2 regions of the Streptomyces sp. JH34 genome follow, and region 1 is predicted to be linked to the other one. Evidence: predicted binding sites of a transcription regulator. Region 1 holds the regulator's gene; the other holds the start of a gene.
The links. The regulator HrcA, encoded in region 1, represses chaperone genes, less so after heat shock. The targets are predictions, from matches to a motif close to TTNGCACTCNGNNNNNCNGAGTGCNAA.
Positions count from the first base shown of each region.

Region 2: a site for HrcA is predicted at 5,045-5,071, ahead of groES (co-chaperone GroES). Genes of this name have one in related genera too.

Region 1 covers NZ_JAJSOO010000001.1:5,075,256-5,083,854, forward strand. The annotation lists gene LWJ43_RS22620 (SpoIIE family protein phosphatase) at 1-204, shown strand, start outside; gene hemW (radical SAM family heme chaperone HemW) at 216-1,448, shown strand; gene LWJ43_RS22630 (ABC transporter substrate-binding protein) at 1,491-4,376, opposite strand; gene LWJ43_RS22635 (DUF3097 domain-containing protein) at 4,498-5,316, opposite strand; gene LWJ43_RS22640 (MBL fold metallo-hydrolase) at 5,342-6,064, opposite strand; gene hrcA (heat-inducible transcriptional repressor HrcA) at 6,232-7,248, shown strand; gene dnaJ (molecular chaperone DnaJ) at 7,249-8,388, shown strand; gene LWJ43_RS22655 (nitronate monooxygenase) at 8,511-8,599, shown strand, end outside.
Region 2 covers NZ_JAJSOO010000001.1:2,922,970-2,931,568, forward strand. The annotation lists gene LWJ43_RS12665 (WhiB family transcriptional regulator) at 1-134, shown strand, start outside; gene LWJ43_RS12670 (LysR family transcriptional regulator) at 254-1,144, opposite strand; gene LWJ43_RS12675 (MOSC domain-containing protein) at 1,227-1,901, shown strand; gene LWJ43_RS12680 (SDR family NAD(P)-dependent oxidoreductase) at 2,004-2,777, shown strand; gene groL (chaperonin GroEL) at 2,858-4,483, opposite strand; gene groES (co-chaperone GroES) at 4,581-4,889, opposite strand; gene LWJ43_RS12695 (polysaccharide deacetylase family protein) at 5,277-6,218, opposite strand; gene LWJ43_RS12700 (THUMP-like domain-containing protein) at 6,309-7,532, shown strand; gene LWJ43_RS12705 (hypothetical protein) at 7,534-8,184, opposite strand; gene LWJ43_RS12710 (DUF1876 domain-containing protein) at 8,242-8,514, opposite strand; gene LWJ43_RS12715 (VOC family protein) at 8,592-8,599, opposite strand, start outside.

The sequences.
Region 1 (8,599 bases):
CGGCTGATGTTCGACGACGGTGACGGCCTCGCGCGGGTTCTGGCGGGCTGCGCGGGTCTTCCCGCCGCCGGGATGGCCGACCGGATCAGGAGGGCGGTCCACGCCTTCGCCGAGCGCCCGCCCGACGACGACCTGGCCCTGCTCGTGATCCAGGTCGACGAGGACCGGCACTCGGCTGTGCGGGGCAGCTCCGCGGGCGAGTGACAATGGACGGTATGCCTTCCGTACTGCCCGATGGTGAGCCCGTGCCCGACGACGGGGCGCTGCCCCGACATGCCCTGGAAGGCGCCGCCGGCCGTCCGCTCGGTTTCTACCTGCACGTGCCCTACTGCGCCACCCGCTGCGGCTACTGCGACTTCAACACCTACACCGCGACCGAGCTGCGTGGTTCCGGCGGTGCCCTGGCGTCCAGGGACAACTACGCCGCCCATCTCGTCGAGGAGGTCCGCCAGGCCCGCAAGGTGCTCGGCGACGACCCCCGCCCCGTCCGCACGGTCTTCGTCGGCGGCGGTACGCCGACGCTGCTGCCCGCCGCCGACCTCGTCCGGATGCTCGCGGCGATCCGTGAGGAGTTCGGGCTGGCCGAGGACGCGGAGATCACCACGGAGGCCAACCCGGAGTCCGTCGACCCGGCCTATCTCGCGGCACTCCGGGAGGGCGGCTTCAACCGTGTCTCCTTCGGCATGCAGAGCGCCCGGCAGCACGTCCTGAAGGTCCTGGACCGCACCCACACGCCCGGCAGGCCCGAGGCCTGTGTCGCCGAGGCCCGCGCGGCCGGCTTCGACCACGTCAACCTCGACCTGATCTACGGCACCCCCGGTGAGTCCGACGACGACTGGCGGGCCTCCCTGGACGCGGCGATCGGCGCCGGACCCGACCACGTGTCGGCGTACGCGCTGATCGTCGAGGAGGGGACCCAGCTCGCCCGCCGCATCCGCCGGGGCGAGGTCCCGATGACGGACGACGACGTCCACGCGGACCGCTATCTGATCGCCGACGAGGCGATGGCGGCGGCGGGGTTCTCCTGGTACGAGGTGTCGAACTGGTCCCGCACGCCCGAAGGCCGCTGCCTGCACAACGAGCTGTACTGGCGCGGGGCCGACTGGTGGGGCGCCGGACCGGGCGCGCACAGCCACGTCGGCGGGGTGCGCTGGTGGAACGTCAAACACCCCGGGGCCTACGCGCAGGCGCTCGCCGAGGGCCGTTCGCCGGGTGCCGGCCGTGAGGTGCTCGGCGACGAGGACCGGCGGGTCGAGCGGATCCTGCTGGAACTGCGGCTCGTCGAGGGCTGCCCGCTGTCCCTGCTCGCGCCCGCCGGGCTCGCGGCGGCCGGCCGCGCCGTGACCGACGGGCTGCTGGAGCCCGGACCGTACGCCGAGGGACGCGCGGTCCTCACCCTCCGCGGCCGGCTGCTGGCCGACGCCGTGGTGCGGGACCTGGTCGACTGAGGCCCTCCGCGGGAGCAGCGCTGCCGCCCCCTGGAGCGGCCTCTACGGCACCCGGCAGTCCGCGCGGGTGAGTGGCGCCGGATCACCCGCCGCCCGGCCGCACACGGTGCGGCTCCGCGCGTCCGGGCCGGGGCGTGTGACCTCGACGACGTTCAGGCCGTGCACCCTCTGGTCGGTGTAGGGAATCGTCCCCCGGAAGGTGATCGTCCCGGTCGGCATGTCGTGCAGGGCCACCGAGTACAGCGTCGCCCAGGTCTCCGCCGCGCTCTGCGGGTTGTCGCTGCGGGTCGCCGCCGCGTACAGGGCCGCCGTCGCCTGGTAGGAGATGACGGTCTGCCCGCTGGTGAACAGCTGGTCCTCGTACGGGCGCTCCTTCGGCAGGGCGGGCAGTTGCCGCCCCTCGGTGAGCAGCGCCTGCAGCGTCTTGCGGGAGTCCTCGTAGAACGCCCTGCCCCCGCCCTGGCTCGTCGGCGCGAGGGCGCCGTAGTAGAGCGTGACCTTGTCCGCGAGCTTCGTCGCGTCGTCGAAGCGCGCCTTGGCCAGGTCGTCCCCCGTGAAGACCGTGATGGCCTTGTCCGAACAGCCCGCCGTCTGTCCGAGACCGGACATCAGGGTGTTGACGTCCTCGACCCGGCCGGCGAAGTACAGGGCGTCGGGCACGCGTTCCGCACCGCAGATCGCGTGCAGGGGCGCGTCGAGATTGGCGGAGTCGCCGTCCTCGGACAGGGAGTACCGGGTGTCGGAGACCAGGGCGAAGCCGGATTCCTCCAGCATCTCCAGACCGACCCGGCGCTGCTCGGTCGTGTACCGGTCCTTGTCCTCGTTACCCACCTTCCTGGACAGCACGACGGCCTGCGGGTCGTCGAGGCGGTCCGCCAGCTGGCCGGCGATCAGCCCGACGGCGTCCGCCTGCTCCTCGTCGGTCGCGGCGAGACCGAAGTAGTTCGGGTACTCACGGGCCAGGTCGCTGCCCGAGTTCGTGGTGTCCACCACGGGCAGCCCGGCGCGCTGGAGGAGCCCGGTGACCGCCGCGCTCTCCGTGGTGTTGCGGCCGAGCCCCACCACGCCGACGACGGAGGTGTCCCGCCGGGCCACCTCGATGATCTTCCGGACCGCCGTCGTCTGCCGCAGCATGTCCCGGCCGCCGTTGGCCGTCAGGACCCGGAGCTTGACGGAACGATTCGCCGTGTCGTTGACGAACCGCTGGTGCAGATAGACGCCGGTCAGCTCCTCCAGGCCCTTGCGGGTGTCCTCCCTGTTCGCGTCGGTCCCCGTCAGCGGGCCCGCGTAGACGACGGTGACGTGCGGCGCGCCGGGCGGGATACCGGCGTTCTGGTCGCGTATCGCCTGCTCGATCCGCTCGAAGGTGATGCCCCTGCCCACCCCGTTCAGCTGGAGCGTGTTGCCCTCGGCGAAGCGCACCTCGGGGACCGTCGCCACCCCGACGCACTCCTCGGCGCCCCCGGGGCCGGCCAGCCTGACCGCGTCCGTGCTCCGGCCGACGAGCGGGCCGTAGCAGTACGTCTCCTTCCAGTGCGCGCTCCACAGGAAGGTCCCCAGCAGCGCGCAGACCAGCACGAGGGTGACGGTCCTCCCCGACATCACCCACCACGCCCAGGTCCGGCGGACGCGGTGGGTGACCAGCTGGACGTGGGCGTGCTCATGGGTCAGCTGTTCGGTGGGCAGGGGCAGCCGCAGCACCCAAGCCGGCGTCACCGCCGCCGCCGGTGCCTGGCCGACGCTCAGGTCCTCGACCCAGGTCTCGTACCGCGCGCGGGCCCCTGTGCCGGCTCCGGCGTTCGCGGGCGGCTCCGGCGGCAGCGGCGGGGTGTGCCGCATGATCCGGTCGGCGGGCAGGGAGGCCAGGAGCAGCAGCGGGTCCACCTCGCTGCGCCGTGAACGCACGTTGTTGATGGCGTTGATCAGGAGGACGCCGCCGTTGTCCTGGGTGGCCGTGGGCAGGAAGACCACCGGCGGGACGGTGCGCTTGCCACGCCGCCAGTCCGGGGCGTGTGCCCGGTAGCTGTCCAGCAGGTCCTCCAGGAGCGCCTGGACCCGCAGCTCCAGGTGGAACTGGCGCGCGTGTTCGTCACCCGCCCCCGCGTCGGCCACCCGCTCCGCGACGGCGGCGGCCCGCGCCCGGATCACCCGCCACGATCCGCTGGGGGAGAAGCGCGACCAGCCGTCGGACGGATACGCGGTGCTCGAGGCTGCGAGGGACGACGTGGTCGCGAGCCACCTGCTGGCCCGGCGCAGCCACAGCAGCGGCGGCGCCGCCCTCGTCATCAGCCGTACGACGGCCAGGCCGCCCAGGGCCGCGGCGGCGACCAGGGCGGTCAGCACCCAGCCGATCTCGCCGAGCAGCACGCTGAGCACGGCGATGAAGACGGCCCCCAGGAAGGTCTCCGGACGGACCGAGGCGCGCAGCGAGTCCCACCAGGTGTTGCGCCCAGACCTGCTCGGCCGCCAGCGCAGGCTGCCCAACTGCTCCAGGATCCGTTCGTCACGCTCACGGGCGTGGCCCCGGCCCGGCACCGCGACGACCGCCGCGGTGGCCTGCTCGATGGCGGCGAGCAGCCGTGATCGGGGAAAGACGAACGGCTTGTACTGCGAGGTGCCCCGGGTCTCCCAGGGCCGCTCCGTGAGGGTGCGGACCATGGCGAGCGCCGCCTCGTACGGGGTGTCGCCGCCGCCGTCGAGGAGCTTCACCGGGACCCTGCGCAGCTGGTTCGCCCGGTGGACCTGGCGGACGATCTGCTCGACCCTGGCGTCGGTCTCCGGGCCGGCGGAGGCGTCCTCGGCCTGTGCGACGACCAGCGGCATCACCGGCCGGTTGACCCGGTACTGGTCGATCAGCTGCTGCATGAGGTGGAAGACGGCGGAGGCCGCCTCGTTCTCCGCACTGTCCCGCCACACTTCGCGCGTCATCAGCCCCCGTGCCTTCCCCTGAGCCCGGCCCTGCCGTCATCACTCAATAACGGATGGTCCATGTGTGGCGCAGGTGTTCACGGGGATCGGTACCGATTCCTCCTCGATGCTCCCGGGGACATCAGGCAGGAAGAGTGACGAAGTCGATCAATTCCTCCACGCGGCCGAGCAGTTGAGGCTCCAGGTCCTTGTAGGAGCTGACCCTGGAGAGGATGTGCTGCCACGCGGCCCCCGTGTTCTCCGGCCAGCCCAGGGCCCGGCACACGCCCGTCTTCCAGTCCTGGCCGCGCGGTACGACGGGCCACGCGGGGATGCCCACGGACGACGGCTTCACGGCCTCCCACACGTCGATGTAGGGATGCCCCACCACGAGCACGTCCGCGCCGGTGACCTGGGCGGCGATCCGGGACTCCTTCGATCCGGGGACCAGGTGGTCGACCAGCACGCCGAGCCGGGCGTCCGGGCCGGGCGAGAACTCCCGCACGATCGCCGGGAGGTCGTCGACGCCCTCCAGGTACTCCACGACCACGCCCTCGATGCGCAGGTCGTCGCCCCAGACCCGCTCCACGAGCTCGGCGTCGTGCCGCCCCTCCACGTAGATCCGGCCCGCGCGCGCCACCCGTGCCCGCGCCCCGGGGACCGCCACCGAACCGGAGGCGGTCCGCGCCGGGCGGACCGGGCCGCCGGCCGACGGACGTACGAGCGTGACCACCTTCCCCTCCAGCAGGAAGCCGCGCGGCTCCATGGGGAAGGCCCGGTGCTTGCCGAAGCGGTCCTCCAGCGTGACCGTCGGCCCCTGCGCCGTCTTCTCGCACCGGATCACCGCGCCGCAGAAGCCGCTGACGGCCTCCTCGACGACCAGGTCGGGCTCGGCGGGCACCTCGGGGGCGGGGGCGGACTTCTTCCACGGCGGAGTCAGGTCCGGCTGGTAGCTGCGCATGGCACGACGATAAGCGGACGCCCGTTCACGACACGCCGAAGCGCGCGGCCAGTCGATCACGCTGCGCCCGTACGAACGCCGCGTCCACGACCGCCCCGTGTCCCGGCACGTACAGCGCGTCCTCGCCGCCCAGCTCGAGCAGCCGGTCCAGAGCGGCAGGCCAGTGCGTGGGGACCGCGTCCCGGCCCGCCTGAGGTTCGCCCGACTCCTCGACCAGGTCGCCGCAGAGCACCACGACGGGGGAGCCCGGCACCAGCACCGCCAGGTCGTGACCGCTGTGCCCGGGGCCCACATTGGCCAGCAGCACCTGGAACCCGTCACCGAGGTCGAGCGTCCACTCGCCGCTCACCTGATGACGGGGGGCCACCAGGGCGTCCGTGGCCGCCGTGGCGTCCGCCTCGCTCATCCCGTGCCGCAGCGCGTCCGCGCGCAGCTCCGCGGCCCCTCGCGCCAGGAGATCCGCCGTCCCGACCGCACCGTAGACCTCCGCCCCGGAGAAGGCGGCGGTGCCCAGCACATGGTCGAAGTGCGGATGGCTCAGTGCGATATGCGTCACTCTCCGGCCCAGCAGGGCCTCCGCCTGCGTCCGCAGCTCCACACCTTCCCGGAGTGTCGAACCCGTGTCGTAGAGCAGCACGCCGTCCGCTCCGGCCACCAGTGCCGCGGTCGCGTCCCAGACGGGCAGGCGCCGTCGCCCCGTGCCGTCGCCCAACCGCTCCCAGCCGAACTCTTCCCAAGAGACGTCCATACCGCGACGCTATCGGCAACGACCTGCACAGTCCCACGACGGCGTGACCGGTCGCCCTTGCCCCGGCCCCACCCCGCCCCCGTACACTGACCGGGGGGATTGCTGGCACTCGAACGCACAGAGTGCCAGGCAGACGCCAGGAAGAACCACAGCTGGAGGTGTGCGCGGTGCTCAGCGAACGCAGACTCGAAGTGCTGCGCGCCATCGTCCAGGACTATGTCGGCACCGAGGAGCCCGTCGGCTCCAAGGCGCTCACGGAGCGGCACCGCCTCGGGGTCTCCCCGGCGACCGTCCGCAACGACATGGCGGTGCTGGAGGACGAGGGCTTCATCGCCCAGCCGCACACGAGTGCGGGGCGTATTCCGACGGACAAGGGCTACCGTCTCTTCGTCGACAAGCTCGCGGGCGTCAAGCCCCTGTCGTCGCCGGAGCGCCGGGCCATCCAGAATTTCCTCGACGGCGCGGTCGACCTCGACGACGTCGTGGGCCGCACGGTCCGGCTGCTCGCGCAGTTGACCAGACAGGTCGCCGTCGTGCAGTACCCCTCGCTGACCCGGTCGACGGTCCGGCACGTGGAGCTGCTGTCGCTGGCCCCCGCGCGGCTGATGCTCGTCCTGATCACGGACACGGGCAGGGTCGAGCAGCGTATGATCGACTGCCCTGCACCGTTCGGTGACACGTCCCTGGCCGATCTGCGGGCCCGGCTCAACAGTCGGGTCGTCGGACGACGCTTCGCGGACGTCCCGCGGCTGGTGCAGGACCTGCCGGAGTCCTTCGAGACCGAGGACCGGGGAACCGTTTCGACGGTGCTCTCCGTTCTCCTGGAGACTCTGGTCGAGGAAACGGAGGAGCGGCTGATCATCGGCGGCACCTCCAACCTCACCCGCTTCGGGCACGACTTCCCTGTGATGATCCGGCCGGTGCTGGAGGCACTGGAGGAGCAGGTCGTGCTGCTGAAGCTGCTGGGTGAGGCTACGGATTCGGGCATGACCGTACGGATCGGGCACGAGAACGCCCACGAGGGCCTCAACGCCACGTCCGTCGTCGCGGTCGGCTACGGTTCGGGCGACGAGGCAGTCGCCAAACTCGGCGTGGTCGGACCGACCCGCATGGACTACCCCGGAACGATGGGAGCGGTACGCGCAGTGGCACGTTACGTCGGACAGATCCTGGCGGAGTCGTAGGTGGCCACGGACTACTACGCCGTACTCGGCGTGCGCCGCGACGCTTCCCAGGACGAGATCAAGAAGGCATTCCGCAGGCTCGCGCGCGAGCTGCACCCGGATGTCAACCCCGATCCGAAGACCCAGGAGCGGTTCAAGGAGATCAACGCCGCCTACGAGGTGTTGTCGGACCCGCAGAAGAAGCAGGTCTACGACCTCGGCGGCGACCCGCTCTCCCAGTCGGGCGGCGGCGGTGGGGCCGGTGGCTTCGGCGCCGGCGGCTTCGGCAACTTCAGCGACATCATGGACGCGTTCTTCGGCAACGCGACCCAGCGCGGGCCCCGTTCGCGGACCCGGCGCGGCCAGGACGCCATGATCAGGCTGGAGATCGACCTCAACGAGGCGGCCTTCGGCACGACCAAGGACATCCAGGTCGACACGGCCGTCGTCTGCACCACCTGCAGTGGCGAGGGCGCCGCACCCGGCACCTCCGCGCAGACCTGTGACATGTGCCGCGGCCGCGGTGAGGTCTCCCAGGTCACCCGGTCCTTCCTCGGCCAGGTCATGACCTCGCGCCCCTGCCCGCAGTGCCAGGGCTTCGGCACGGTCGTGCCGACCCCGTGCCCGGAGTGCGCCGGTGACGGCCGCATCCGCTCGCGGCGCACCCTCACCGTGAAGATCCCCGCAGGTGTCGACAACGGCACCCGGATCCAGCTCGCGGGAGAGGGCGAGGTCGGCCCCGGCGGCGGCCCCGCCGGCGACCTGTACGTCGAGATCCACGAGGTCTCGCACGCCGTGTTCCAACGCCGCGGCGACGACCTCCACTGCACGGTCACCATCCCGATGACCGCCGCGGCGCTGGGCACCCAGGTGCCGCTGGAGACGCTCGACGGCCTGGAGGAGATCGACATCCGGCCGGGCACCCAGTCCGGCCAGTCGGTCCCGCTGCACGGGCGCGGCATCACCCACCTGCGCGGTGGGGGACGCGGCGACCTGATCGTGCACGTCGAGGTCATGACCCCGACGAAGATGGACCCCGAGCAGGAGCGCCTCCTGCGGGAGCTGGCCAAGCTGCGCGGCGAGGAGCGGCCCACGGGCCAGTTCCAGCCGGGACAGCAGGGGCTGTTCTCCCGCCTGAAGGACGCCTTCAACGGCCGCTGAACCCCTTCACCGCGACGCCCGCCGGTCCTGTACCGGCGGGCGTCGCCGTGTCCGCGGCCGCGCTTCCGTCCGAGTGAAAGGGCTGATTCGGCACGATCCGCCGGACGTGGCACGATGCGGTCATGTCCTCGCCGCTCACCGATCTCTGCCGGTACCCGATCGTGCAGGCCCCGATGGCGGGGGGAGCCTCCCGGCCGGAGCTGGCCGCGGC
Region 2 (8,599 bases), 2.2 Mb from region 1:
CACTCGCGGTGCGCGAGCCCTACGGCGTCTGGGGCGGCCTGACCGAGGACGAGCGCGAGGAGCTCATGGGCCGCGCCCGCAACCGCCTGATCTCCGCCCACTCGGGTCCGCCGCCGGACGCCGGTCGCACCTGACGCTCCGCAGGGATCACCGAGAAAAGAAACGTTTCTTCACAACCGCACGCCCGCCGTCGGACCCGCTCGGCCGGGTGCGGCGGGCCGGGCCCGCCGCAGTGCGGCTGGGAACGGGCCGCTCAGCGTGCGGCCGCCAGGGACAGCTGGTCCAGGGTCGCCGCCACCGCCGGCACACGGGCGAGGTCGGGCAGGGTGAGGGCGACGATCTCCCGCTCCACCGCAGGCTCCACCGTCACCGTGCGGGCCCCCTTGGGCCGTACCGACTCGAGGGCGAGCCCGGGCAGGACGGCGACGCCGAGCCCCGCCCCCACGAGGCCGATCACCGCCGGGTAGTCGTCGGTGGCGAAGTCGATGCGGGGGGTGAAGCCGGAGGACTCGCAGACCTCCACCAGCTGACGCCTGCAGCGCGGGCACCCGGCGATCCACGGCTCGTCGGCCAGTTCCCCGATGCCCACAGCGTCCGTCCCCGCCAGCCGGTGCCCCTCGGGCACCAGGCCGATCAGCCGGTCCTTGAGCAGCGGGCGCACGACCAGGTCGTCCCATTCGCCGGTGGCCGTCCCGTAGCGGAACGCGAGCGCGATGTCGCAGTCGCCGTCGCGCAGCATCTCCACCGAACGCGGCGGTTCCGCCTCGACGAGCGAGACCTGTGTTCCGGGGTGCGCGGCACGCAGGGCGGCGAGGGCGCCGGGTACCAGGGTGGAGCTTCCGCTGGGGAACGACACGAGTCGGACCCGGCCGGCCCGCAGCCCGGCGATCGCGGCGACCTCCTCCTCGGCGGCGGTCAGTCCGGCGAGGATGCCGGAGGCGTGCCTCACTAGCGCCTCACCCGCTTGGGTGAGGCGCATCTCGCGTCCCGTGCGGATCAGCAGCGGGGTGCCGGCGGAGGTCTCCAGCGCCTTCATCTGCTGGCTGACGGCGGGCTGGGTGCAGCCCAGCTCCCGCGCGGCGGCGGAGAAGGAGCCGGTGGTGGCCACGGCGCGCAGGACACGGAGATGACGAGCTTCGATCACCCTTCAACCATAAGGGACTCTTGCAGTATCGGTCGATTAACCATGAGCGGCTTTGAGAGCTTCGCGGTTAACCTGTCCGGTTATGAAGGTGCTCACCGTGAATCTCGGCCGTCCCACCCCCTCCGCGCACTCCGACGCCGCCGACGGCCTCACCGGGATCGGCAAGGAGCCGTCCGGCGTCCCGGTGCGAGTCGCCGACCCCGGCCCCAAGGGCAGCGGGGGCAGCGGTCTGTCCGGCGACGCGGTGTGCGACCTCCGCCATCACGGCGGCACCGACCAGGCGGTGTACGCGTACGCCCGCGAGGAGCTCGACGCCTGGGAGGAGCAGCTCGGCCGTCCTCTGCCCAACGGCGTGTTCGGCGAGAACCTGACGACCCTCGGTGTCACGGTGAGCCACGCGCGGATCGGGGAGCGCTGGAGGATCGGCGACGAGTTGGTCCTCGAGGTGACCTCGGGTCGCATTCCCTGCCGTACGTTCGCGGGCCACCTGGGTGAGCGGGGCTGGGTGAAGCGGTTCACGCGGGAGGGGGCCACGGGCGCGTATCTCCGCGTGGTCGTGCCGGGCACGATCCGTTCCGGGGACCCGGTCGAGGTGGTGCACGTGCCCGACCACGACATCACGGCCGCCCTGGAGTTCCGGGCGACGACCACGGAGCGGGAACTGCTGCCCCGCCTGCTCGACGCCGGGGACGCGTTGCACACGGAGACGCTCCGCGCGGCGCGGGCCTGGGTGGCGAAGCAGAGCCCCGTCTCCTAGGGCCCGCCGGCCGGACCGGTGCGGCCCTCCGTCCCGGGTCGCTCAGGGCCGAGGGAGAAGGCGGGTCGGGGCCCCGCCCGGGCGGACGCTAACGTGCCGCTTATGACGACTGCACTGATTACGGGCGCGACGGCGGGGATCGGGGCCGCCTTCGCACGGCGGCTCGCGGGTGACGGGCACAATCTGGTGCTGGTGGCCCGCGACACGGAGCGGCTCCGGGTCCAGGCCACCGAGCTGCACGACCGGCACGGCATCGAGGCCGAGGTGCTCACCGCCGACCTGTCCACGGATGCCGGGATCGAGGCGGTCGCCGCACGGCTGACGGATCGTGTGAGCCCGGTCGACCTCCTGGTCAACAACGCCGGCTTCGGCAACAAGGGGCGCTATCTGGACGTGTCCGTCGCCGACGAGCTGACGATGCTCAAGGTCCACTGCGAGGCGGTGCTGCGACTGACCTCGGCCGCGGCGGGCTCGATGCGGGAACGCGGCCGTGGCGGAGTGGTCAACGTGGCCTCGGTCGCGGCCTTCCTGCCGCGGGGGACGTACGGGGCGTCGAAGGCGTGGGTCGTCCAGTTCACCCAGGGGGTGGCGAAGGACCTGGCGGGTACGGGCGTGCGGCTGATGGCGCTGTGCCCCGGCTTCGTGCGGACCGAGTTCCACCAGCGGGCCGGGATGGGGACGGGAAACATCCCGGACTGGATGTGGCTCGACGCGGACAAGCTGGTGGCAGCGGCCCTGGAGGACCTGGCCCGCGGCAGGTCCGTGTCGATCCCGGACCCGCGCTACAAGGCGCTGATGGGCCTGGTGAGGCTGACGCCCCGCAGCCTCCTGGGAGGAGTCACCTCCCGCGCGGGCCGGACGTACGGCCCCAAGTAGCCGGACGTGCCCCGCACCGACACCGAGGCCCGGTGCCCCCGCGACGGGGGTACCGGGCCTCGGTGGCGTACGGAGCCGTACTAGTGGGAGTGGCCGTGGCCGCCGTGACCGGCGTCGGCCTCTTCCTCGGCCGGCTTCTCGACGACCAGGGTCTCGGTCGTGAGCAGCAGCGACGCGATGGACGCGGCGTTCTCCAGGGCGGAGCGGGTGACCTTGACCGGGTCGATGACGCCGGCCTTCACCAGGTCGCCGTACTCGCCGGTCGCGGCGTTGAAGCCCTGACCCTTGTCGAGCTCGGCGACCTTCGAGGTGATGACGTAGCCCTCGAGGCCCGCGTTCTCGGCGATCCAGCGGAGCGGCTCGACGGCGGCGCGGTGCACGACCGCGACACCCGTGGCCTCGTCGCCGGTCTTGCCGAGGTTGCCCTCGAGGACCTTGACGGCGTGGACCAGAGCGGAGCCACCACCGGAGACGATGCCCTCCTCGACCGCGGCGCGGGTCGCGGAGATGGCGTCCTCCAGACGGTGCTTCTTCTCCTTGAGCTCGACCTCGGTGGCGGCACCGACGCGGATGACACACACGCCGCCGGCCAGCTTCGCGAGGCGCTCCTGGAGCTTCTCGCGGTCCCAGTCGGAGTCCGTGGCGTCGATCTCGGCCTTGATCTGGTTGACGCGGCCCTTGACGTCGGCGGAGTCGCCGCCGCCGTCGACGATGGTCGTGTCGTCCTTGGAGACCGTGACGCGGCGGGCGGTGCCGAGCACGTCCAGACCGGCCTGGTCGAGCTTGAGGCCGACCTCCTCGGCGATGACGGTCGCACCGGTGAGCGTGGCGATGTCGCCGAGCATGGCCTTGCGGCGGTCACCGAAGCCGGGGGCCTTCACCGCGACGGCGTTGAAGGTGCCACGGATCTTGTTGACGACGAGGGTGGAGAGCGCCTCGCCCTCGACGTCCTCGGCGATGATCAGCAGCGGCTTGGAGCCACCCGCCTGGATGACCTTCTCCAGGAGCGGGAGCAGCTCCTGGATGGAGCCGATCTTGCCCTGGTGGATCAGGATGTACGGGTCGTCGAGGACGGCCTCCATACGCTCCTGGTCGGTCACCATGTAGGGGGACAGGTAACCCTTGTCGAAGGCCATGCCCTCGGTGAACTCGAGGTCCAGACCGAAGGTGTTGGACTCCTCGACGGTGATGACACCGTCCTTGCCGACCTTGTCCATCGCGTCCGCGATGAGCTCGCCGACCTGCGGGTCCTGCGCGGAGAGCGCGGCCACGGCGGCGATGTCGGCCTTGTCGTCGATCGGGCGGGCGGTCGCGAGGAGGTCCTCGGACACGGCCTTCACGGCGGCGTCGATGCCCTTCTTCAGGGCGGCCGGGGACGCGCCCGCGGCGACGTTGCGCAGGCCTTCGCGGACGAGGGCCTGGGCGAGCACGGTGGCGGTGGTGGTGCCGTCACCCGCTACGTCGTTGGTCTTGGTCGCCACCTCCTTCACCAGCTGGGCACCGAGGTTCTCGTACGGGTCGTCGAGCTCGACCTCGCGCGCGATGGTGACACCGTCGTTGGTGATGGTGGGGGCGCCGAACTTCTTGTCGATGACGACGTTGCGGCCCTTCGGGCCGATCGTCACCTTCACCGTGTCGGCAAGCTTGTTGACGCCGCGCTCAAGGGCGCGACGGGCGTCCTCGTCGAACTTCAGAATCTTCGCCATGGGCTGAGCTGTCCTCTCAAACGAACTGCGCCCCTCGCCACCCGGCTAGTTTTTCGCAGGGGGCCAGGGGCGCAGAACAGAAGCAAACGTGGGTGAACTACTTCTCGACGATCGCGAGAACGTCGCGCGCCGAGAGGACGAGGTACTCCTCGCCGTTGTACTTCACCTCGGTGCCGCCGTACTTGCTGTACAGAACGACATCGCCGGTCTTGACGTCGAGCGGAAGGCGCTCGCCGTTCTCGAAGCGGCCCGGGCCCACGGCCAGGACGACGCCCTCCTGGGGCTTCTCCTTGGCGGTGTCCGGAATGACCAGGCCGGAAGCCGTGGTCTGCTCGGCGTCGAGCGGCTGGACCACAATGCGGTCCTCGAGCGGCTTGATCGCAACCTTGGAGCTGGTGGTCGACACGATCCGGTCTCCCCCTTCGGAGATCTCACGGGGTTTAACAGTCTGTGGGGTGGCGACCAGACCGATCCGTCGTCGCGGGTGCCGGACCTGCCCTGTCGCGCGGTTGTGCTGGCACTCTCCATCGGTGAGTGCCAGCACAGAGACTATGACCGCGATTAGCACTCGGTCAAGCGGAGTGCCAATTGACCACCCTCGCGTGGCGTCGGAGGGACCGGCGCACGCCCGGATCAACGCGGGAGAGGGGCGCGGCGTTCCGGTGCGGTCGGGGCGGACACACGGACCGCACCGGGGGGGAGCCGCACGGGCAGGGAAGCCGCACGGGCGGGGAAGCCGCACGGGCGGGCGGACGCCCCGTCATGAGGTCCGCTCCCGCGCCGGCCTCGCCCGTCAGACGTAGTCCTCCAGCCTGGCCACGGCGTACCCCTTGTCCGTGACCGTCTTCATGACGCGGCGGATCATGTCGGGCATGGTTCCCTTCCAGTCCTCCTCGCCGCGGAAGTGGGTCAGGATGATGTCGCCGGGGTGCAGGTCCTGGTCCCACTCGCGCCACTCCATGTGGTCGGGGAACGCCTCGGCCGCCCACAGGGGCACGGCCTTGATGCCGCAGGACTTCGCGATGCGCAGGGTGTCGCCGTTGTAGTTGCCGTACGGCGGCCGGAAGAGGGTGGCCCTCTTCCCGAAGTACTTCTCGAGCTTGTCCTGCTCGCCGCAGATCTCCCGCCGCTGGTCCTCCTTCGAAAGCCCCGGGAGGTAACGGTGGTTGAGCGTGTGGTTGTTGAGGGTGACCCCCCGGGCCTGCATGTCCTTGAAGTAGCCGTAGTCGTCACTGACCACGTAGTCGCTGATGAAGGCGCTGTACGGGATCTTCAGCTCGGTCATCATCCGCAGCAGTTCGGGGTCCTTCTCCGCCCCGTCGTCCATCGTCAGGAAGACGATCCGCTCCTTGGTGGGCACGGTGGTGAAGACCGGCGGCAACGTCTTCCCGCCCTCCACCTCGAATCCCTCCCGGGTCGTGATGCGCGGCTTCACGGCGGGTGGCGCGGGGGCTGCGAGCGGCATCTTCGCCAGCCCCCATTTCCTCGCGGCGGCGACGCGGGCGGCCTGCTCCCGCTTCAGACGCCGGGCCTTCGCCTCGGCCGCGACGGCGCCCTGCCGGGCGGCCGCGACTCCCGGCTGACCGGCGACGGGCTCCGAGGGGCGGCCGGCCCCCTCGTCCCCACCGTCGGCGCACCCGGATGCGGTCGCGCCGATCATCAGGGCGGCCAGGACCGCGCAGACCGTTCTGTGACGCTTGACGCCGAATTTTTCTTTTTGTCTTACTAGCTGCATGGCGCCGCATCCTGCCACCGGGGCACCGGCCTCCCGCCTCGACACCTCCGGCGGACCGGGCGCGTCCCCCGGCTGGCTCACAATGGAGCCGTGAACGCCATTCCCCCCGACGCCCGGACCGACCCCGCCGATCCGCTCGCCTCTTTCGCCGCCCTGCGCACCCCCGAGGGGGCCGCGCTCCTGGACGAGCTGCGCGACCACGACCCGGCCCGGGAACTGGCGACGGCGACCCGGCTGCGCCGTGCCCACCCCGCCGCCCTGGTGTCGGCCGCGCTCGGTCAGGCCCGGCTGCGGCAGCGCGCGGAGGCGAAGTTCGGGGCCGAGGACGCGTACCGCATGTTCTTCACCCCGAACGGCGTGGAACAGGCGACCCGCACCTCGGTCGCCGGCTACCGCGCCGGGCGGTTCGCGGAGCTCGGCGTGCGGAGCGTGGCCGACCTGTGCTGCGGGATCGGCGGCGACGCGATCGCCCTGGCCCGGGCGGGCATCCCGGTCCTGGCCGTCGACCGGGATCCGCTCACCGCACAGGTGGCCCGTGCCAACGCCGAGGCGCTCGGCCTCCAGGACCTCGTCGAGGTGCGGTGTGCCGACGTCACCGAGATCGACACCACCCCCTACGACGCCGTCTTCGTCGACCCGGCGCGGCGCGGCGGGCGCGGCAGGATCTTCGACCCCGAGGCCTACTCGCCACCGCTCTCCTGGGCGACCGGGGCCGCGCTGAAGGCCCCCCGCGCCGCACTGAAGATCGCCCCCGGTGTCCCCCACGAGGCGATCGGACCTCAGGCCGAGGCCGAGTGGATCTCGGACGGCGGCGACGTGAAGGAGGCCGTGCTCTGGTTCGGCGAGGGCTTCACCCCCGGGGCCTTCCGGGCCACGCTGCTCCCGTCCCGCACGACCCTCACCTCGGACGGCCCGCTGCCCGCCCCGCCGGTCGGGCCCGTCGGCCGGTATCTGTACGAGCCCGACGGCGCCGTGATCCGCGCCCATCTGGTGGCCCGGATCGTGGAGGCGTGCGGGGGGCGGCTGATCGACGAGACGATCGCGTACGTCACGAGCGACGTGCCGTACGAGTCCGACGCCACCGCCGCGTACGAGATCACCGATCAGCTGCCCTTCAACATGAAGAAGCTGAAGGCGCTGCTGAGGGAGCGTCAGGTGGGTGTCCTGACCGTCAAGAAGCGCGGCTCGGCGGTCGAACCGGAGGAGTTGCGGCGGAAGATGAAGCTCCAGGGGCCGCACGAGGCCACGGTCTTCCTGACCCGGGTGGCCGGGGCCCCCACGATGCTGATCGGGCAGCCGGTGAAGCGGCCCTGATTCAGCCTTCCACCGTGACCAGCGGGTCCGCGGGCACTCCGAGGATCACCCGGAGCACCCAGCGGCGATGCGCGAACGCCTTGACGAGGCCGGTCAGTCCGGTCAGCCACGCGAGGAATCCGAGCCCCATCAACAGGGTCACCAAGCCGTACGTCTCCTCGCCGGCCCTGGCGGTCGCCGGGACGACGACACAGGTGAACAGGCCGACTGCGCAGAGCGCGAACGACATCAGCAGCCAGAGGAGACTCGCCCGCGGCATGCGCAGGGGCGCGTCCCCCGCCGGATCGCGGTCCAGCCCGCCCCATTCCACGAGGAGCCGGTGGACCCGCAGGTCCCTGGCCACACCGACGGCGAGGAGGGCGACGGCGGGGACCAGCACGGCCGCACCGCCCGCGAGGCAGACGACGGCCGGGACCGCGCTGAGGGCGTCGTAGGAGTCCTCGAACATGAGGAGGGCCGTCCCCACGACCGACCAGCCCAGTGCGGCGACACCCGCCCACATCCAGAGGATCCCGAGCCGCGCGGGCCCGATGAACATCTTCACCAGCTCACCGAGGACGACCGCCCGGTCCCTCAACAGGTCCTCCCGGCCGGGCCATGCGCGTATCTCCACGGGTGGGGGCGAGGGCGGGAGTGGCGAACGACTGGGCATGGCCCAGACATTACCGAGTCCGCGCGTCGCCCCGCGCCGGTGGAACGCCGTGGCCGGTCAGGTCAGCGGGTACGACGCCCGGCCCGACGCCTCGTCGATCTCGTCGTGTGCCTTGGTGAGCAGTTTCATGGCGAGTTCGTTGAGCGCACGGGCCCCGGCGATCTCCTCGCCCACCCGTGGCTGTTGCGAGTCGGAGGGGTGCCGGCTGGCGTAACCGTGGGCCCGCACCTCGGTCCCGTCGCTCAGCCGTACCATCGCGGCCGCACGGGTGCGATGGGTGTCCTCCTCGAATTCCAGCTCGACATGCCATCCGACGGTCGTCTCCATCATGACGGTCACCTCCCGGGGTCTCCTGTCTCCAGGGTGCGCCCGTCGTCCCGCCCCCGCACGGCGTGCGGACCCGCGCCTCAGGCGT